Regions from separate parts of the Novosphingobium soli genome, predicted to be linked through region 1. Evidence: predicted binding sites of a transcription regulator. Region 1 holds the regulator's gene; the other holds the start of a gene.
What was found. The regulator LexA, encoded in region 1, represses DNA repair genes until DNA is damaged. The targets are predictions, from matches to a motif close to GTTCCNCNCTTGTTCT.

Region 1 (9,669 bases):
AGCCGGTCTCGTTCGGCCGGCTCGCACGCTACTTCCGCGATCGCCTGCGCTGCCCCAACGCGCTGTTCCTCGACGGCAGCGTCTCCTCGCTCTGGGACCCGGAGCACGGACGGGTGGACGGCGGGCCGCCGCTCGGGCCCTTGATCGTCGTGGAGAAAACGGCAATGGGCGGGAAAACTGGGACGAAACCATGATCCTCGTCATCGACAACTACGACAGCTTCACCTGGAACCTGGTCCACTACCTGATGGAACTGGGCACGAAGGTGGAGGTGGTGCGCAACGATGCGCTCTCCGCCGGCCAGGCGATCGCCAGCGGCGCCAGCGGCTTCCTGCTCTCGCCCGGCCCTTGCACGCCCAACGAGGCCGGCATCAGCCTGGACCTGGTGGGCGCCGCGGCCGACGCGGGCAAGCCGCTGCTGGGCGTGTGCCTGGGCCATCAGTCGATCGGCCAGTACTTCGGCGGCAAGGTCGTTCGCGGGGGACTGATGCACGGCAAGACCTCGCCCGTGACGCACGACGGGTCCGGCGTCTTCGCCGGTCTGCCCTCGCCCTTCACCGCCACGCGCTACCACTCGCTGATCGTCGACGACATCCCGGAGCAGCTCGTCGTCAACGCGCGCTCCGACGACGGCCACGTGATGGGCTTCCGCCATGCGAGCCTGCCGATCCACGGCGTGCAGTTCCACCCCGAGAGCATCGCCACCGAGCACGGCCATGCGATGCTGGCGAACTTCCTGAACGCCTGCGGGCTCGAGGCGAAGCACCCCGAGCGGCCGGCGGCGGCATGATCCTTCCCGACCCGCAGCACCCCATCGCCGAGGACGAGGCGGAAGCCGCCTTCGGTGCCCTGCTGGACGGCGAAGTTCCCGAGGAGGAGGTCGCCGGCTTCCTCATCGCGCTGGCCGAGCGGGGGGAGACCGCGAGCGAGATCGCCGGCGCCGCCCGCGCGATGCGGACGCGCATGGTCGCGGTCCGGGCGCCCGAGAACGCCATCGACGTCTGCGGGACGGGCGGCGACGGCTACCACACGCTCAACGTCTCCACCGCGGTGTCGCTCGTCGTCGCCGCGGCGGGCGTGCCGGTCGCCAAGCACGGCAATCGCGCCGCCAGTTCCAAGTCGGGCGCGGCGGACACGCTGGAGGCGCTCGGCCTCGATCTCGACCGCGCGGTGGAGACCGCCGAATCGACGCTGTCCGAGATCGGCATCGGCTTCCTCTTCGCCGCGCGCCATCACCCGGCGATGGCGCGCCTGATGCCGCTGCGCCGGTCGCTGGGCCGTCGCACGATCTTCAACCTGATGGGACCGCTCGCCAATCCCGCGCAGGTGCGCCGCCAGCTGGTGGGCATCGCCCGGCCCGCCTACGTCCCGATCTATGCCGACGCGCTGCTGCGCCTGGGCACCGACCACTCGATGGTGGTCTCGGGCGACGAAGGACTGGACGAGCTGAGCCTGGCCGGCGGCAACGAGGTCGCCGACGTGCGCGGCGGCGAGCTGTCGATGCGGCGCGTGACCCCGCAGGAGGCGGGCCTGGCCGCCGCTCCGGTGGAGGCGATCCGCGGCGGCGATCCGGCGCACAACGCGCAGGCGCTCCATGCGCTGCTGATGGGCGAGCGCGGCGCGTACCGCGATGCCGTGCTGCTCAATGCCGCCGCTGCCCTGCTCGTCGCCGGAGAGGTCGCGAGCTGGGCCGAGGGGGTCGAGGAAGCGGCGGAGACGATCGACAAGGGCCTGGCCAAGGGCCTGCTCGACTGCTGGATCGCCGCGACCCGCGGCTGACGAGGAACCGATGTCCGACAAGCTGACCGAGATCTGTGACACCAAGCGCGCGGAAGTGGCCGACCGCAAGGGCTACGCCACGATCGCCGACCTCGACGCCCGCGCCGCCGTCCACGACGCGCCGCGCGGCTTCGAGGCGCGGCTGCGCGAAAGGGCAGCGGGCGGATTCGCGCTGATCGCGGAGATCAAGAAGGCGTCGCCCTCCAAGGGCCTGATCCGCGCCGATTTCCGCCCCGCCGAGCACGCGGTGGCCTACGCCCGCGGGGGCGCGGCTTGCCTGTCCGTGCTCACCGACGCCCCCTACTTCCAGGGGCACGAGGCGTTCCTGATGGACGCACGGGCCGCTTGCGCGCTCCCCGTGATCCGCAAGGACTTCATGGTCGATCCCTGGCAGGTGGCGGAGGCGCGCGCGATCGGCGCCGACGCCATTCTCATCATCGTCGCCGCGCTCGACGACGTGCTGATGGCGGAGATCGAGGCGGCGGCCCTGGAGCGGGGCATGGACTGCCTGGTCGAAGTCCACGACGAGGCCGAGATGGAGCGCGCCGCGCGGCTGCGCTCGCGGCTGATCGGGGTCAACAATCGCGACCTCAAGCGCTTCGTCACCGACATCGGCACCACCGAGCGCCTGGCCCCGCTGGCACCTGAAGGCACGCTGCTGGTCAGCGAGAGCGGCATTAACGGGCATGCGGACCTCCAGCGGCTGTCCGGCTGCGGCGCCCGCACCTTCCTGGTGGGCGAAAGCCTGATGCGCCAGGAGGACGTGGAGGCGGCCACCCGCGCCCTGCTCACCGGGGGCTGAGGCCGCGCCCCGAAAACTTGCGGCCTGGCTCTGTCCTACACGCGCCGAATCTGCCATCCCGGTGAACTGCACGCGCGGCCGTGCCGTTCGTACAACCTCTTCCGGGATCGCAAGCCACCCATGAGCAAGTCCCTCACCCACATCGATTCCGATGGCTCGGCACGGATGGTCGACGTCGGCGCCAAGGCCGAGACGCAGCGCCTGGCGGTCGCCTCGGGCCGCATCGCCATGTCGGCGAAGGCGCTGGCCGCGATCCGCGCCGGAGACGCACCCAAGGGCGACGTGCTGGGCACCGCCCGCATCGCCGGGATCATGGCCGCCAAGCGCACCGGCGAGCTCATCCCGATGTGCCACCCGCTGATGCTCGATGCCGTGAACCTCGACTTCGCGTTCGAGGCGGATGCGGTGCGTGCCACGGCCACGGCCTCGCTCACCGGCCGGACCGGCGTGGAGATGGAGGCGATGGTCGCCGCCTCGGTCGCGCTCCTGACGATCTACGACATGGCCAAGGCGCTCGACAAGGGCATGGTCATCGGCGAGGTCCGCCTTGTCGAGAAGCGCGGGGGCAAGTCCGGGCACTGGAAGGCGGAGGATCACCGCGCATGAGCCTGCCGCCGCCGATGCCGCTGGAGGACGCCCAGGCGCGCCTGCTCGCCCTCGCCGCGCCGCTCCCGATCGAGCGGGTCGACGTCGAGGGCGCGCTCGGGCGCTACCTCGCCGCGCCGCTGCATGCCCGCCGCACCCAGCCCGCGGCGGATCTGTCGGCGATGGACGGCTATGCCGTGGCGCACGGCGACCTCGCCGGGCCGTGGCGGATTGTCGGTGAAAGCGCGGCGGGGCACCCCTTCGCGGGCGCGGTGTCGGGCGGCACCGCAGTGCGGGTCTCGACCGGCGCGGTGCTGCCGCAAGGGACCGGCGCCGTGATCCTGCAGGAGGACGTGGCGCGCGACGCGGAGCGCCTGCACCTCTCGGGCGAAGCGCCGCATCCGGCGCACAAGCACATCCGGCCCTGCGGCATGGATTTCGCCGACTCGCACGAAGTCATTGCCCAGGGCACCCTCCTCGGCCCGGCGCAGGTCGCCCTCGCCCTCGCCGCAGGGCACAAGCACCTGCCCGTCTGCCGCCTGCCGCGCCTGGTGGTGATCGACAGCGGGGACGAGCTCGCCGCCGATCCCGAAGCTTGCGCCCCGCACCAGGTGCCGGCCAGCAACGGCGCCATGGTGCTCGCGCTCGCCCGCGCGCTCCCGGTCGACGCCCGGCGCCTCGGTCCGGTCGAGGACACGCTGGAGGCGATCACCGCGGCGCTGGAGGCCTCGGCCGAGGCGGACGTCATCGTTACCAGCGGCGGCGCTTCGGTGGGCGACCACGACCTGGTCCGCCCGGCGCTGGAGGCGTGGGGCGCCAGCCTCGATTTCTGGCGCGTGGCGATCAAGCCGGGCAAGCCGATCCTGGTCGCCACGCGCGAGCGCGCCGGGCGGCGGCAGATCATCCTCGGCCTCCCCGGCAATCCGGTGTCGAGCTTCGTCACCGCCTACCACTTCCTGATGCCGCTCCTGCGCGCGCTGCTGGGCGCGCGTGACGCGGTGGCGCGCCAGGTCACGACGCGCCTGGCGGCCCCGGTCCGCGCCAATGGGCCGCGCCGGGAGTTCCTGCGCGCGCAGTGGGACGGCGCCGCGGTGACGCCGCTGACGCTGCAGGACAGCGGCGCCCTGTCCTCGCTCTCGGCCAGCAACGTGCTGATCGACCGACCGGCCCTCGCCCCCGCCGCCGCGACCGGCGACGAGGTGCGCGTCTATCTGCTGGCAAGCGGCGGGATCGCTTGAAAAAATGCGCATCGTTGCTTGATTGTTCTCCCAATGTTCACTAGGAGAACATGGGTGGTCGGGGCGTCCCCGGCGCGGCGTTCATGAAAGGGCAGCGACAATGTTGACGCGCAAGCAGCACGAACTGCTCCGGTTCATCCAGACCCGGCTGGAGGAGAGCGGCATCTCCCCCAGTTTCGAAGAGATGAAGGAAGCGCTCGACCTCAAGTCGAAGTCCGGGGTGCACCGCCTGATCTCCGCGCTCGAGGAGCGCGGCTTCATCCGCCGCCTGCCCAACCGCGCCCGCGCGCTCGAAGTGCTGCGCCTGCCCGACGATACCGGCACCAAGGCGGTGCGTCCCGCCCCTGCCTCCGGCAGCGCTTCGGTGGCAGCGGCAGCGGCAGCAGCAACCGGGGCAGGCAAGGGCCGGTCGCCGCAGCGGACGCCGGCGCCCGCCAACGACGTCATAGAACTGCCGCTGCACGGCCGCATCGCCGCCGGCGTCCCGATCGAAGCTCTCGAAGGCCAGTCGACGCTGCCCGTCCCTGCCGCCCTGCTCGGGTCGGGCGAGCATTACGCGCTCGAGGTGTCCGGCGACTCGATGATCGAGGCCGGCATCCTCGACGGCGACTTCGCGCTGGTGAAGCGTACCAACACCGCGCGCGACGGAGAGATCGTCGTGGCCCTGGTGCGCGGCGAGGAAGCAACGCTCAAGTACCTGCGCCGGGAGGGCGGTCTCGTGCGCCTCGACCCCGCCAACGCCGCCTACGAGCCGCAGATCTACGGTCCCGACGAAGTGGAAGTCCAGGGCAAGCTGGCCGGCCTGCTCCGCCGCTACCACTGATCGCGCGCCGACTTCGCGGAAGCGGAGGCGGAGACGCGGCAGGGATTGGCGGCGCACTTCACGTTGCGTCTCCTTATCGCACCTCGCCGGCATCGTCCTGTCCGCCCATCCTTTGCGAAGGCCACTTCGACCAGCTTGAGGGCTGATCGCGGTCCTGTCCTGTGGCGGCGGCGGCCCCCTGCCCGCGCGCGCGCCGCAGCTTGCCTCTCGATCAACGCGGGCCGACTATAGCGCGGCCACCGGTTCGGGCAGGCGTTCACACAGGTTTCGCGGGACTGCGCAGACAGCCACGAGCCGCTCCACCGCTCTCCTGCGGGGCAGGGAAGCGCTGCGCAGGCAGCGAAGCGGCGCGGCGGCAGGGGGTCGGCTCGGCGGGACGCCACCAGCCATGCTCGCCCTGCCCAGCGGCCACCGTATGAATGCGCCGGGCGTCGACCCGGATCGCCAGTCCGCCGGTGCGGCCGAGCATGGTCCGGTCGACCTTCAGCCAGCGCGGATGGCAGCTTCGCGGCAGCCAGCGGTCCGAGATGACGATGTCCGCCCGGTCGCATGCGGCGGCGAGTGCGCGTTCGGGCACCGCATCGCGCCCGCGCGAGACGAGCACTTGCACCGTCCCTTTCCCCCGCTCCATCGCAAGCACGCAGAAGTCCCGATTGCAGCGTGCGCCCGGCCAGCGGTCGAGAGCGGCCGGTTCTCTCTCCAGCCCCGCCAGCTCCATCATGTTGTCCCGCGCGTAGCCTTCGCCGCCGTCCCGCAGCACGAAGACGCGGTCGCCTCCTTCGGTCACGATCCCCACGTGCCGCCCGTCTCCCGAGACCAGGATGTCCGGATGCGGGGCCAGCGCCAACAGGGCGGCGCCCGCCGCGGCCAGCGGGGCACCGAGCCAGCGTACCCGCCCGCTCCAGATCCCGATCCACAGGGCTCCAGCGACGAACGCCACGTAGGGCAGCGGACCCGCGGCCGGCAGCGTGGTGACCGCATGCGGCAGCGAGGCGAAGGCGTGCGCTATGCCGGTCAGCAGGTCGATCGCCCGGCCGGCGAGCCACCACAGCGGCCAGCCCGCGCCCACCACGTCGAGCAGGAGCGCGCCGGCGAGCAAGGGCATGACGGCGAAGGTCGTGAGCGGGATCGCCAGCATGTTCGCCAGCGCCCCGTAGACGCCGGCTCGGTGGAAGTGGTGCAGGCCGATGGGCATGAGCGCGAGGTCGATGACAACCCCGGTCAGCAAGAGCATGGCCAGGTGTCGCAAGGCCCGCGTGCCGACCGGCTCGTCGCGCGGGGCGAGCAACCGCCGCGCGGGTGCGGACGTGCTGACGGCGACGAGCGCCAGCACCGCGCCGAAGCTCATCTGGAAGCTCGGCCCCATCAGCGTCTCGGGCCAGAGCAGCAGGACGCACCATGCCGCCATCGCCAGCATCCGTAGCGACAGCGGCTCCCGCCCGAGCGCCAGGGCGGCCAGCACCAGCAGCGCCCCGATGCACGATCGCACCGTCGGCACCTCGGCGCCGGAGAGCAGCGTATAGCCCAGCCCCGCCAGGGCCCCGGCGCCGGCGGCCACGACCGGCAGCCGCACCCGCAGCGCCAGCCAGGGAAACAACGCGAGCACCCGCACCACCAGCAGGTACACCGCACCCACCACCGCGGACACGTGAAGCCCGCTGATCGAGAGCAGATGCGCCAGACCGGAATCGCGCATGGCCTCGGCGTCGGCTTCGGGGATGCCGCCCTGATCGCCCGTCACGAGAGCGATGGCGATGCCGGCGCCGCCCCCGGCCCCCACCTCGGGCCCGTTCCGGCCCGCGGCCCGGTCCTCCCCGCCGATGCCCTGCCGGATGTGATCGGCCAGCCCCTGCCGGAGCGCGGCGAGCCGTCCGCGCGAGCCGTCCCCCCTTTCGATCACCTCCAGCGGACCAAGGGCGGTACCGCTCGCAGCGATGCCCTTGAACCAGGCGGTCCGCGCGAAGTCGTAGGCGCCGGGCAGCATTGGCGCCGCGGGCGGCATCAGGCGCGCCCGGAACCGCACCAGGTCGCCAAGGGCCGGGCGGCTCGACAGCCCCTCGGCCGGCACGTTGATCCGCACTTTCAGCGCCCGTCCCGTGCCCGGCTCGCGCACCGCCATGACGAGGCGGTCGCGGGCGAGCGCAGGCTGCGGCTCGACGTCCAGGAGGCGCCCGACGAACACGCCGGAAATGGGCCGCGCGAGCGCCGACTCGCCCACCGCCGCGGACCGCGCCCAGACGGTTAGGCAACCCGCCGCGACCATCAGCGGCAGCACCGCCAGCGCGGCGGCGAGGTACGGCCACCGGTCGCGTCCGGACCACGGCGCGAGCGCCGCAGCGGCCACCAGGGCGCACCCCGCGCACAGGGCGATCCAGTGCGCCGCGGACGGCAGCGCGAACCACGCCGCGATGCCGCTGCCGAAGGCCACTACGAGCCACGGCGCACGATCGAATCCGGCCTGCGAAAGAAATCGCTCGAGGGCGGCCAAACCCCTCGACAAGTCGGCTCCGCTGTTCCATGGCCCCTGCTGCAGTGCAGCGGCACCCGCAGGAACCCGGGGCCGGTCAGAGAAAGTCGCCGCCTGGCTCGCCATGGCTGGCATAGGACAGGAAGGTTGGGTCGATGGCAAGCGGCAGTGCATCGGGCGGAGCGGCGGGCACGAAAGCCGTCGTCACGCGCTTTGCCCCCTCGCCCACGGGTTATCTCCATATCGGCGGCGCCCGCACCGCTCTGTTCAACTGGCTCTTCGCCCGCCACCACGGCGGCAAGTACCTCCTGCGGATCGAGGACACCGATCGCGCCCGTTCGACCGAGCCGGCCATCGAGGCCATCTTCGACGGCCTCTCGTGGCTCGGCCTCGGCGGGGACGAGGAGCCCGTCTTCCAGTTCGCGCGGTCCGACCGCCATGCGCAAGTGGCCGCGCAGATGCTCGACACGGGGCACGCCTATCGCTGCTACCTGACGCCCGAGGAGCTCGCCGAGCGCCGCCAGAAGGCGCAGGAAGAGCGTCGCCCGTTCCGGATCGACAGCGAGTGGCGCGATGCCGACCCGTCGACCTGGCCCGCGGACGCCCCGTGGGTGGTGCGCATGAAGGCGCCGCGCGCGGGCGAGACCACGATCGAGGACCTGGTCCAGGGCTCGGTGACGGTGAAGAACGAGGAAATCGACGACTTCGTCATCCTGCGCAGCGACGGCACGCCGACCTACATGCTGGCAGTGGTGGTGGACGACCACGACATGGGCGTCACCCACGTTCTGCGGGGCGACGACCACCTCAACAACGCCTTCCGCCAGCTCGTCATCATCGAGGCGATGGGCTGGGACGTGCCGGTCTATGGCCACGTTCCGCTGATCCATGGCTCGGACGGCGCGAAGCTGTCCAAGCGGCACGGCGCGCTCGGCGTGGACAGCTACCGCGACGAGCTCGGCATCCTGCCCGAGGCGCTGTTCAATTACCTGCTGCGGCTCGGCTGGGGCCACGGCGACGACGAGATCATCTCGCGCGAGCAGGCGGTCGCGTGGTTCGACATGGCCGATGTGGGCAAGTCGCCGTCGCGCTTCGACCTGGCCAAGCTGCAGAACCTCAACGGGCACTACCTGCGCGAGGCCGACGATGCGCGCCTGGCCGAGCTGGTGGCGGCCCGTCTCTCGGCTTCCGGGCAGGGCGTGGACGCAAGCGGCGCCGCGCTGCTGGCGCGCGCCATGCCCGTGCTCAAGGTCCGTGCCAAGGACCTCAACGAACTTGCAGAAGGCTCCGGCTTTCTGTTCGCCAAGCGCCCTCTCGCCATGAGCGAGAAGGCGTCGGCGCTCCTGACCGACGAGGCGCGCCAGCGGCTCGGCACGGTTCACGAGCGCCTGTCCGGTTCGGCTGACTGGACGCTCGAGGGACTGGAAGACAATCTGAAGGCATTGGCCGGGGAACTCGAAGTGGGTCTCGGCAAGCTCGCGCAACCCTTGCGGGCAGCCCTGACGGGTCAGACGACATCGCCGGGGATTTTCGACGTACTGGTATTGCTCGGACGGGAGGAAAGCCTGGCTCGCATCGGCGCGCAGGCGAACGTTTCCGCCGGGTCGCAGGCATAAGGAGAAAGTACTGGTGGGTGATCAGGCAAAATTGAGCGCTTCCGGCGCGGACTACGACTACCCGATCCTGAAGGGCAGCGTGGGACCCGACGTGATCGACATCCGCAAGCTCTACGGCCAGACCGGCAAGTTCACGTTCGACCCCGGGTTCACCTCGACGGCGAGCTGCGAGTCGGCGCTGACCTACATCGACGGCGACGAAGGCGTGCTGCTGCACCGCGGCTACCCGATCGGCCAGCTGGCCGAGAACTCGTCGTTCATGGAAGTGAGCTATCTGCTCCTCAACGGTGAACTGCCGAGCAAGGCGGAGCTCGAGAAGTTCGAGACCACCATCACCCGCCACACCATGGTGCACGAGC
Region 2 (9,669 bases), on a different contig from region 1:
CGGAACGACAGCGCGCAAAACGCCCGGCCGGCGAAGGCCGCCGCCAGGTCGGCGAGCTGGCGCGCGGCCGTCTCGTCCGGGAGGTCGGGCAGCAGGATGCCCACCAGCCCTTCGGCATGCCGGGCGATGTCGGCCCAGTCGAGGATGCACGACCCCTTGCCGCCGCGGGTCTTGCCGATGGACAGCAGCCGTGTCAGCCGGCTCCAGGCGGCGCGGTCCTGCGGGTAGAGCAGGATCTCATGGCCTTCGACCGCCTGGACCCGGGCCCCGGGGATCATGCGCACGCCGGTGGCCTTCTGGCCATCCCACCCGCGCACGACGCCCGCGACGCTGCCCCGGTCGGCAAGCCCGAGCGCCGCGTGGCCCTGCATCGCCGCCCCCGCGAACAGCTCCTCCGGCGAACTGGCGCCGCGCAGGAACGAGAAGTGGCTCGTCACCTGGAGTTCGACGTAGGTCGCCATCAGCCGAACATCCCGTGGATGTACCAGCTGAGATCGCCGGTCTCGGGCGCCACGCCGTCACCGCGCCGGAACAGCCAAAAGCGCTCGCCGCTCTCGACCTCGACGCGGAAGTAGTCGCGCACCGCCCACAGTTCGGCATCGGTGCGCCACCATTCGCCATGCACCCGTTCCGGCCCGTCGCCGGCCGCGACGCGATAGGCGTGCCCTCGCCAGGTGAAGCGCCGCGGCGCATGGTCGGGGAGCAGCGCCACGACATGCGTCAGCGGCTCCGGGCGACGCAACATGCGGACCGGGCGCGTCCAGCGCGGCCAGCGGCCGGGGTCTTCCAGCGGGCCCACCCGGCGCACGGCCCGCTCCGGCACGTCGCTTTCGCTCGGCGCGACGCGGAACACGGCAGCCTCGCCCGCGCGGCCGACAAGCTGGTCGATCGCCGGTGCAAGATCCTTCGCCGCCCCTTCGCAAGCCACGAGGGAACCGGCGCTGCTCGCCCCCAGCGGTTCGCTGTGCGGCACCAGGAGGTGCATCGCCTCGATCCCGAGCCCCGGCTCGATGCGGTCGAGCTTGAGCGCGAACATGCGCTTGAGATGCCGCGCATCGCGCGTCGCCCGGGACGCGCCGATCCCGATCCGCTGGACGTCCCCATCCACCCTCTCCGCCCGCAGCAGCACGGTGCGCACGCCGAGGCCCCGCTGCTGCAGGACGCCGATCAGGTCGTCGACGAGATCGCTGATCACCTGGGTGATGCTCTCCGCGGTCCCGATCGGCTCGAGCAGCCGCCGCGTGACCTCCGGCGCCTCGAACGGCACCACCGGCTTGATCGGCTCTGCGGCATGGCCGAGCGCCTGGTCGAGCCGGGTGACGGCCTCGCGGCCGAGCCGCTTCGCCAGAGGCCCGCGCGGCAGCCGGATGAGGTCCGCCACCCGTTCCAGGCCGAAGCGCGCCGCCGCCGTCAGTGCCGCCGCCTCGAGCCGGAGCGCGGCCACCGGCAACGCGGCCAGCGCCGCCGCTTCGCCGCCGGGATCGAGCACGCGGATGTCCCTGCCGCCGTAGCGCGCCAGGGCATGCGCCGCGCCCGGCGTGCCGGCAATGGCGATGCGGGCGGTGAAGCCCAGCCGCTGGAGGAAGCGCAGCAGCCGGGCGCAAAAGCGCTCTTCTCCGCCGAAAAGGTGGGTCGTCCCCGAAAGATCGAGCCACAGGCCATCGCTGCCGGACACGCTCGCCGTCGGCGTCCAGTGGGCGACGCCGTGCAGCGCGAGCCGATCGAGCCAGGCCTGGTCGTCGGCCGGATCGGCATCGCGTAGGTCGAGGTCGGCGACGAGCGCGCGGGCGTGGGCGGCGACCATCCCCGGCACCAGGCCGAGCGAAAGCGCGACCGGGCAGGCGGAGCGGATCAGGTCGCGCTGGCCGACCCGCTCGATCAGCACCGTCGGCCGATCGTGCCGGAACCCGGGGGCGGGCATCGCCGCTGCGCCGCCGCGCGTGCCTTCGTCGGGTGGCATCGCCTTGAAGGGATGCTCGACCGCTTCCGAACGGCGCCCGAGCATCCGCATCGGTGGCCGCTGATGGGCCGGCAACTGCGCCATCTGGTCGAGGACCTGCGCCTTGGTCAGGTTGCCATCGCGAGCCCAGCGCGCGCCGGGACGCCAGCCTCCGCCGCGGGGGACGGAGCAGGCGCCGGGATCATCGTCAATAGGCGAAGCGAGCGGCGCTGCAGGCGCGCGAGGTTCAAGCGGCCTGGCTGGCCGCTCCGCCCGCCGCAGCCGCTCGATGGCGAGGTGCGGCAGGTAGAGCGAGGCGACCCGTGTCATCGCATGCCTCGAGCACAAGAGAGAAGGGATGGCCGTTGCGCTGCCGCACCAGTTCGACCGACCAGCAGGCGCGCCCGACTCCCGGCGCCGGCAAGCGGGCGGAAGGCGCGCAGCCGATGCGCCAGCGGGTCATCGCCGCGGACGGGCTTTCGAGGGGATCGCGCCTGCTCCTGGCCCAGCGGCGGAGCAGCAGCATCGGCGTGCGGCCATCGGCTGCGGCCAGCTGCAGGCGCCGGGTCGCGGTCCGGTCCGCGGACTTCACCTCGGTGACGACGGCGGCAAAGCTGCCCTCGCGCAGCGAATCCTCGGCGAGCGCCAGGGCCATGGTGTCGTTCTGGCCCTGGAGGTAGAGCAGCTTGGCCGCCGGCAGGCCGGCCTGCTCGAGGCCCGGGGCGTAGAGATCGAAGCGGGTGAGCGCCCAGGCGACATGGGCGCCGGCGGCAGCCGCAAACCGGGCTGCCAGACCCGCGACGAACAAGGTCGCGGCGGCATCGTCTCCCAGCGTGGGCGACGCGGCCGTGATTTCGTGCAGGCCGGCGCCGTCCATCCCGTTGGCGCCCAGCCGCCGGTCCACGTCATCGATGCCGAACGCAAGCGCAGCCACCGCGCTGCCCGCCGTGGTCGCTACCGCTTCGCGAAGGGTATCGAGCACATGCGCACGGTTGGGTTCGGTCAAGGCGGGGGCGTGGGACATCGGCAGGGAATCGACTCATCTGTTCGCTATATGTTCCAATTTCTCCCCGCTCCCGTCAAGCTGTTCGGGATGCCGCCCGGCAAAATGCCGGGGACAGCCGCCTGTTTGCGGACCATGCTTTCCGCACGATTTCTCCGAGATTTCCAGGGCTTGGCCTGCCCGGCCCCGGCCCGCGCTAGCGCCGCACGCAGCGAAACCCGATGTGCGAGGTCGAGGTGTCGATCATTTCGGGATGGCGCGCCGCGGGGCGGTAGCGCTGGCAGTAGTTCGCGGCGCACAGATGCGACCCGCCCTTGAGCACCTTGCGGCCGATGCGCACTTGCGGCTGGGCCGGATCGAAGCTGTCCTTGAGCCGGGCGCCGCGCGGATTGCTCAGCGCGCAGCACGAGCCGGACTTCTTCCTGGCGACCTCTGGCTTGTCGCTCCACCAGTCGCGGGTCCACTCCCAGGTGTTGCCGATCATGTCGAACAGACCGTAGCCGTTCGCCGGGTACGTGCCGACCGGCGAGGTCCGCTCCCACCCGTCGAGCATCTGGTTGGCGAAGGGGAACAGGCCCTGCCAGTAGTTGGCGAGCATCGCCCCGCCCGGCGCCAGTTCGTCGCCCCAGGCATAGTCGCGGTCCTCCAGCCCGCCCTTGGCGGCATATTCGAACTCGGCTTCGGTGGGCAGGTCCTTGCCTGCCCATTCGGCGTAGGCGAGCGCATCGCCAAAGGCGACATGCACCACCGGATGGTCCCACAGGTCCAGCGTGTCGACATCGCTGTCCGGCCCGAGCGGGTGGCGCCAGTCGGCACCATGGTCGAAGCGCCACCAGTTGGCCGGATTGCCGGTGTCCACCGGGGCGGCCGTCTTGTGGAAGACCAGCGATCCCGCGCGCGCCATCTCCGCAGCAAGGCCGGGATAGTCCTTGGGGTCGGGCGCCACTTGCGCCATCGTCACGTAGCCGGTCGCCTCGACGAAAGCGGCGAACTGGCGGTTGGTCACCGGCGTCGCATCGATCCAGAAGCCGTCCACCGAAACGCGGCGCAAAGGCGCCTCCTCGGGGTAGAACCGCTCCGATCCCATGGTGAAGGTGCCCGCCGGAATCCAGCGCATGCCGGGCGGGTTGTCCATGGGAGTGGGTGCGGGAGCGGGAACGGGAGCGGGAACGGGAACGGTCTGCGCGCTGGTCGGCATGGGACGGTCCTCGTGATGCGGGGCCAGACGTCGTCCCTGCGCCGGTGCGCCGGATCGACGTGTCGCCTCGTCTACGCCGCGAGCGGTCCGGTTTGAAGCCCCACGCTCACGATGATCCCCAGGCGCTGCCCGTTGCCGAGCCACTCTAGCGTCCCGCAGCCTCCTTCGCGCCGGTGATGGGGACCAGCGGCGCGTCGGCGCCCTCGGCCCATCGCATCAGGGTGACCCGCGCGCTCTGCGCTTGCGGACCGCCTTCGTTGACGGCCAGGAGGTACAGGCCCTCTCCCAGGGGTTGCAGTCCCACGTCTGCCTTCTGGTGCCAGCCGCGCACACCGCTGCGGGGATCCCCTCGGCCCTCGGGGGCAAGGGGCAGCAGCATGCCGCGTTCCCAGCGCCCGCCTCCGGGCGCGGCCACTCCGAGGAGGTCGCCCCGGGATGGCTTGGCGCGCGCTTCGACCGCGTAGAGGCCATAGTTCGGGAACGACGGCTTCGCGCCCTTGTAGACGCCCATCAGCCAGCGCTGCCGGCTCGGATCGTAAGCCAGGTTCTGGACGCCGTAGCGGGTGTTCCCGGTGCGCACGAAGACCTTGCTGCGCGGCTGCGGGCCGTCGCGATGCGGTTCCGCCTCATCCAGGTGCCGCGCGGTGCGGGACCAGTCGGCGGCATCGTACTGGAGCAGGACCTGGTGGTCGTTGTCGGCCCGCGCGGTGTCGCCATAGATGCCGTAAGCCACCGTCAGGTAGAGCTTGCCGCCGGTGCGGCCGAAGGCGGGGCCGAATGCCACGCCGTCGATCCCAGAGCAGCCGTAGCGATGACCCGGCGCGGCATAGTCGCGCGCGACCTCGGGCAGCGGGACGATGCGGATAAGGCCGCTTTCCTGCGCGCGGATGCCGATGCGGTCGATCTTCTCACCGTCGATCACGGCGATGTAGAAGGTGCTCTGCCTGCCGTATTCCAGCGACCCGTAGACGCGTCCGTCGGCATCGTTGAAGTCGAGATCGCCGAGGTGTCCGCTCCAGCCGACCAGCGTGCCCACCAGCCTGCCGTGAAAGTCGTATTTGGCGAGGAGATTGGTGAACGCATAGTAGATGTACCCTCGCTTGCGGTCCACGGCGATCCCCTGCACGTGGCCCGAGGCGAACGGCCCGGCGTGCTGGCTGCGCGGAAGCGATGCGGGGATCGGCTGCGCGGGCGCCGCGGCCATCGCGGCCAGGGCGAGGAGCGGCAGCAGCTTCACCGCGATCATGCGGCGAAGGCGCGGCGGCCGCGCTCCACATGCATGCGGTGGGTGCCCGCAAGCGCGATGTCACGCTCGCGCACCGTGCGCAGGAACAGCCACTCCCCGGTGACGCGCTGCGGCGTGACGTCGAGCATCATGTAGCCGCGGCGGCTGGTGTCGGCCCACTTGAGCTCGGGATTGGCCGCGACGAAGCCGGCGGCGGCGATCCGCGGATCGACGCCGAGGTCACCCTCGATGCCGCCCGACGTCACCGAGTGGCCGGCGAACTCGACCCCCGCCGGCTGGCCGTCCTCGACCAGGCCGTAAGCCCAGGCGTTGTGGCTGTCGCCCGCCAGCATGACGAGGTCGGCGTCGGCGGCCTGTGCGGCGCGCAGCAGGCGTGCACGGCCCTGCGGGTAGCCGTCCCAGCGGTCCATCCACAAGGGCAGCCCGATCGCCGCGCCGCGCAGGGCGTTGCGATAGCGTTCCACCGTTTGCGGCTTGGTGCCCGGCTTCAGCCAGTCGACCACGGCCTTGGGCATGAGCGTGCGGCCCATGATCGTGCCCATGCCGACCAGTTGCCAGGCGGTGGTGCGTGCGTTCGCCTGGAAGGCGTGGGCCAGCCAGCTTTCCTGCGTGGTGCCGAGCATGGTCAGCGAGCGGTCCTGCCAGGGTCCGTCGCGGAAGGCGCGCAAGGCGTCGGGATCGGTGGACTGGAAGGCCGCCTTCAGCGCATCGTCGAGCGGCTCGGTCCGCGCGAGCAGGCGCGATTCGGTGCGATAGAGCGTGGCCAGCGTGCCGATAGGGTAGGCCTTCCAGGGTTCGTCCGAGACCGGCATCCATTCGCGATAGACCTGGATCGCGGCCGCGCGGCGGGCGTTCCAGTCGCCTTCCTTGTCGCGCTGGTGATTGTCGGCACCGCCCTCCCAGCTGTCGTTGGAGGACTCGTGATCGTCCCAGAGCGCCACCATCGGCGCTTGCTGGTGAAGGCGCTGGAGGTCGGGGTCGGCGCGATAGCAGGCATAGCGCAGGCGGTAATCCGCAAGCGCCAGGATCTCGTGACCGGGCGCGAGCGTGCGATCGGCCACCGCCCTCGCCGCGTTCACCGTCGCCTGGCCGTTCTCGTAGATGTAGTCGCCGACGTGGAGCCAAAGGTCGAGATCGTCGCGCTGCGCCGCATGGGCGTAGGCGTTGAAGCGGCCGTAGGGCAGGTTGGAGCAGGAGAACACCGCCAGGCCGAAGCGCCTGGTGTCGCCGACCGGCAGGGTCTTCGTGCGGCCGACGGGGGACATGCTGCCGTCCGGTGCGACGAAGCGATACCAGTAGACGGTGCCCGGCTTCAGCCCGTCGACCGTGACCTTGGCGGTCCAGTCCCGCCAGGCGCCGGTGCGCACGCTGCCGGCCGCGATCGGGCGCGCGAAGTCGGGGTCGAGAGCGATTTCCGCGTCGAGGCGGACGCTCTCGGCCTGCGCTGCGGGTACGTAGCGGGTCCATAGCAGCATCGAGTCCGGCCCGGGTTCGCCGCTCGCCACGCTATGGGTGAAGCCCGGTGCCAGCAGTGCTTGCGCCAGCGCCTTGCCGGCGGGCAGCAGCAGCGCGCCGAGGCCCATGCCGGCGCCCAGCACCAGTCCGCGGCGATCCGTGGTGAAAGTCATGGGAAGGTCTCCGAAGTCGTCAGAAGGATGCCTTGATGCTGGCGTTCCACATCGAGCCGTAGACGGTGTACTGCCGCACGCGGCTGCGCACGTTCGAGTAGATGATGTCGGGCGAGTTGAAGATGTTGCGCCCCGCGACGAGCAGCTCGACGCCCTTGTTGATCTTGTAGCCCAGGCTGAAGTTCCAGAGCGCGCGATCGGTGTGATAGAGGACGCCGTTGTTCGCGGTGGTCGGCGTGTTGCTCAGCGCGCTGACGCGGTACTTGGACTGCCAGTTGCCGGTCAGCTGCAGGTCAAAGCCGGCATAGCTGTAGCGCAGCCCCCAGTTGGCGGACTGCTTGGGCAGGTTCACCCGCTCGCCGTCGGGATCGACGAAGGTGACCGAGCCGCGCAGGCCAAGGCCCTTGAGCGCGCCCGGCAGGAAGGTGAGCTGCTGGTCGTACTCCAGGATCACGCCGGTGTTGGTGCTGGTGCCCGGGACGTTCTGGGCGCTGCGGAAGACGTAGCCGGCATATTCGTCGGGATCGAAGCCGACCGCGGCCGGATCCACCTCGACGCCGGTGACCTGCATGTCCTTGAGGTCGAGGCGGTAGTACGAAACGCCCAGGATGCCCGAGGGCTCGAGGAAGCACTGCAGGCTGGCGAAGTACTTGGTCGAGTGTTCGGGCTTCAGGAGCGGATTGGGCACGGTGACGACCTGGGTGTCGTCGTTGACCGAGACCACGCCGCCGAGGTTGCCGTAGTCGGGGCGCAGGATCGACTGGCTGAAGGCGACCTGGCCGACGAGATTGTCGGTGAAGTCGTACTTCACGCCGCCACTCAGGAACCAGTCGTCGTAGCGTCCGCGGCGCGTCTGGCTGGCGCCGTCGTTGTACTGGTAGAGCAGGCCCGCAACAGTGTTGAGGCTGTACCCTGCGGCCGTCACCTCGTCCTCCGGGCGGATCTTGGCGACCCGCGCCCCGGTGCGGGTGTTCTCGTAGCGCAGGCCGAGGTCGAACTTGGCGCGGCCTGCCTGAGCCTGAACCTCGACGTAGCCGGAGTAGATGTCCTCTTTCACCCGCTTGTCGTTGTCGAGGTCGCGCTTCAGGTTGCCGACGGTGTCGGGCACGAAGTATTCCGGATGCGCCTTGTAGATGTCGTACATGCCGTAGTTGCTGTCGGCGCGCCAGTTCTGCGCATTCAGGTTGCCGGCATCGAAGCCGATGATCTCGAAATCGTAGTTCTGCGTCGCCGGGATCACCGCTTCCGGTGCGCGCTGGGTGAGGTCGCCGGTGGAGCCGACGTACTGGAACTGGTCGTAGGAGCCCTCGTCGGTCTTCCAGTCGTTCACCCGCGCACCGCCGCCGGCGTAGAAGGTGAAGGGCACCGAGCCGAACTCGACCTCCTTTGTGAGGTCGAGGTTGATGCCGTACATCTCGTTGCGCGCGTCGGACTCGGCGGTGCGGATGTTGTTGCCGATGTCATCGTCGCGGTTGAAGCTATTGGGATCGCCCCAGGGCCGGCCCGCGGTCTGGTTGAGCGTCCAGGCGTTCGAGTCCTCCGACGCCCGGTCGAGCGTGAAGCCGATGCGCGTCAGGTAGCTGTCGGTGCGCTGGAAAAAGCCCTTCGAGTTGTCGCGGAAGTTGAACTCGGAGGTGGAGTAGCTGCCGCGCAGCACCGCCTCGAAGGTATCGCCCTTGTACTCGATCTTGGGCGCCAGCAGCATCGCCGGCGTCCCGGCGTAGCGATGCGAATACTGCGTGTGCAGGCGCGTGTTGGTGCCGCTGGGATTGACCACGATGTGCGTGGATGTCGAATCCGGCGTGGCGTAGGAGCGCGTCGTGGTGCCGAAGATCAGGTAGGTGTACTGGTTGTAGTACTCCACCTCGTAGAACGAGTAGCTGCCGCGCAGCGAAAGGGTGAGTTCGTCGCTCGCCTTGAAGTCCAGGCTCACGTTCGCCGCGGTGCGGCTGGTCTCCTTGGGACCGGGGCGCCACATCACCTGGTAAGGGATCACCCGGCCGTCGGCGAGGTAGGACCAGTCGGTCTGGATGCGGTCCTGCTGGACGTAGTTGGCGTTGTAGCTGGCGCTGATCGCCACTCCCAGGCGCCCGTCGAGGAAGACGTCGCCGTAGCCGAAGGTGACCGAGGGCTTGATCGTCGCGTGCTTCTTGTCGTCGGGCAGGTAGATGCTGTTGAAGAAGCCCGAGTCCGATGTGCCGATGGCGCCCACCTGCAGGTGCAGCGCGCGGCTCTTGCGCTGGAAGGCGTACTTGCTGCGCAGGTTGATGGTGCCACCGGGCGCATCGGCGTCCATCCGCGCGGTCAGCGTGTTGTTGAGCTCGATCGACTCGATGCCGGTGATCGACATCTGCTCGAACGAGTTCTGGCGGCCGTTGTTGTTGTTCGAGGTGGCGGTCGCCATGCGCGCGCCGTCGGTGGTGAAGGTGGAGTACTTGGGATCGAGGCCGCCGATGCGCACCGCGGTGGCGTCGACCTCGGTGTAGTCGAGCGAGATGCCCGGCATCTGCTTCATGAACTCGCCCACGTCGCCCATCGTCAGCAGGCCGTAGTTGTCGGCCGCGACGACGGTCTTGGCATTGGTGGCGGCGCGGCGCTCCATGATCGCGGCGGCCTGGCCATCGCGAATGCCGCTGACGACGATCGCGGCGGCAT

Region 2: ACFFJC_RS15955 (ImuA family protein) is a predicted target of LexA. The motif match lies at 2,985-3,000, and genes of this name have one in related genera.

Annotation. Positions count from the first base shown of each region.
Region 1 is NZ_JBHLWK010000009.1:205,938-215,606, reverse strand. Features, by position in the region: gene ACFFJC_RS06435 (phosphodiester glycosidase family protein) at 1-194, shown strand, start outside; gene ACFFJC_RS06430 (anthranilate synthase component II) at 191-790, shown strand; gene trpD (anthranilate phosphoribosyltransferase) at 787-1,779, shown strand; gene trpC (indole-3-glycerol phosphate synthase TrpC) at 1,790-2,581, shown strand; gene moaC (cyclic pyranopterin monophosphate synthase MoaC) at 2,702-3,187, shown strand; gene ACFFJC_RS06410 (molybdopterin molybdotransferase MoeA) at 3,184-4,404, shown strand; gene lexA (transcriptional repressor LexA) at 4,505-5,227, shown strand; gene ACFFJC_RS06400 (ComEC/Rec2 family competence protein) at 5,484-7,655, opposite strand; gene gltX (glutamate--tRNA ligase) at 7,850-9,310, shown strand; gene ACFFJC_RS06390 (citrate synthase) at 9,324-9,669, shown strand, end outside.
Region 2 is NZ_JBHLWK010000019.1:63,589-73,257, forward strand. Features, by position in the region: gene ACFFJC_RS15945 (error-prone DNA polymerase) at 1-461, opposite strand, end outside; gene ACFFJC_RS15950 (DUF6504 family protein) at 461-2,269, opposite strand; gene ACFFJC_RS15955 (ImuA family protein) at 2,187-2,921, opposite strand; gene ACFFJC_RS15960 (formylglycine-generating enzyme family protein) at 3,139-4,077, opposite strand; gene ACFFJC_RS15965 (hypothetical protein) at 4,286-5,386, opposite strand; gene ACFFJC_RS15970 (alkaline phosphatase D family protein) at 5,383-7,014, opposite strand; gene ACFFJC_RS15975 (TonB-dependent receptor domain-containing protein) at 7,034-9,669, opposite strand, start outside.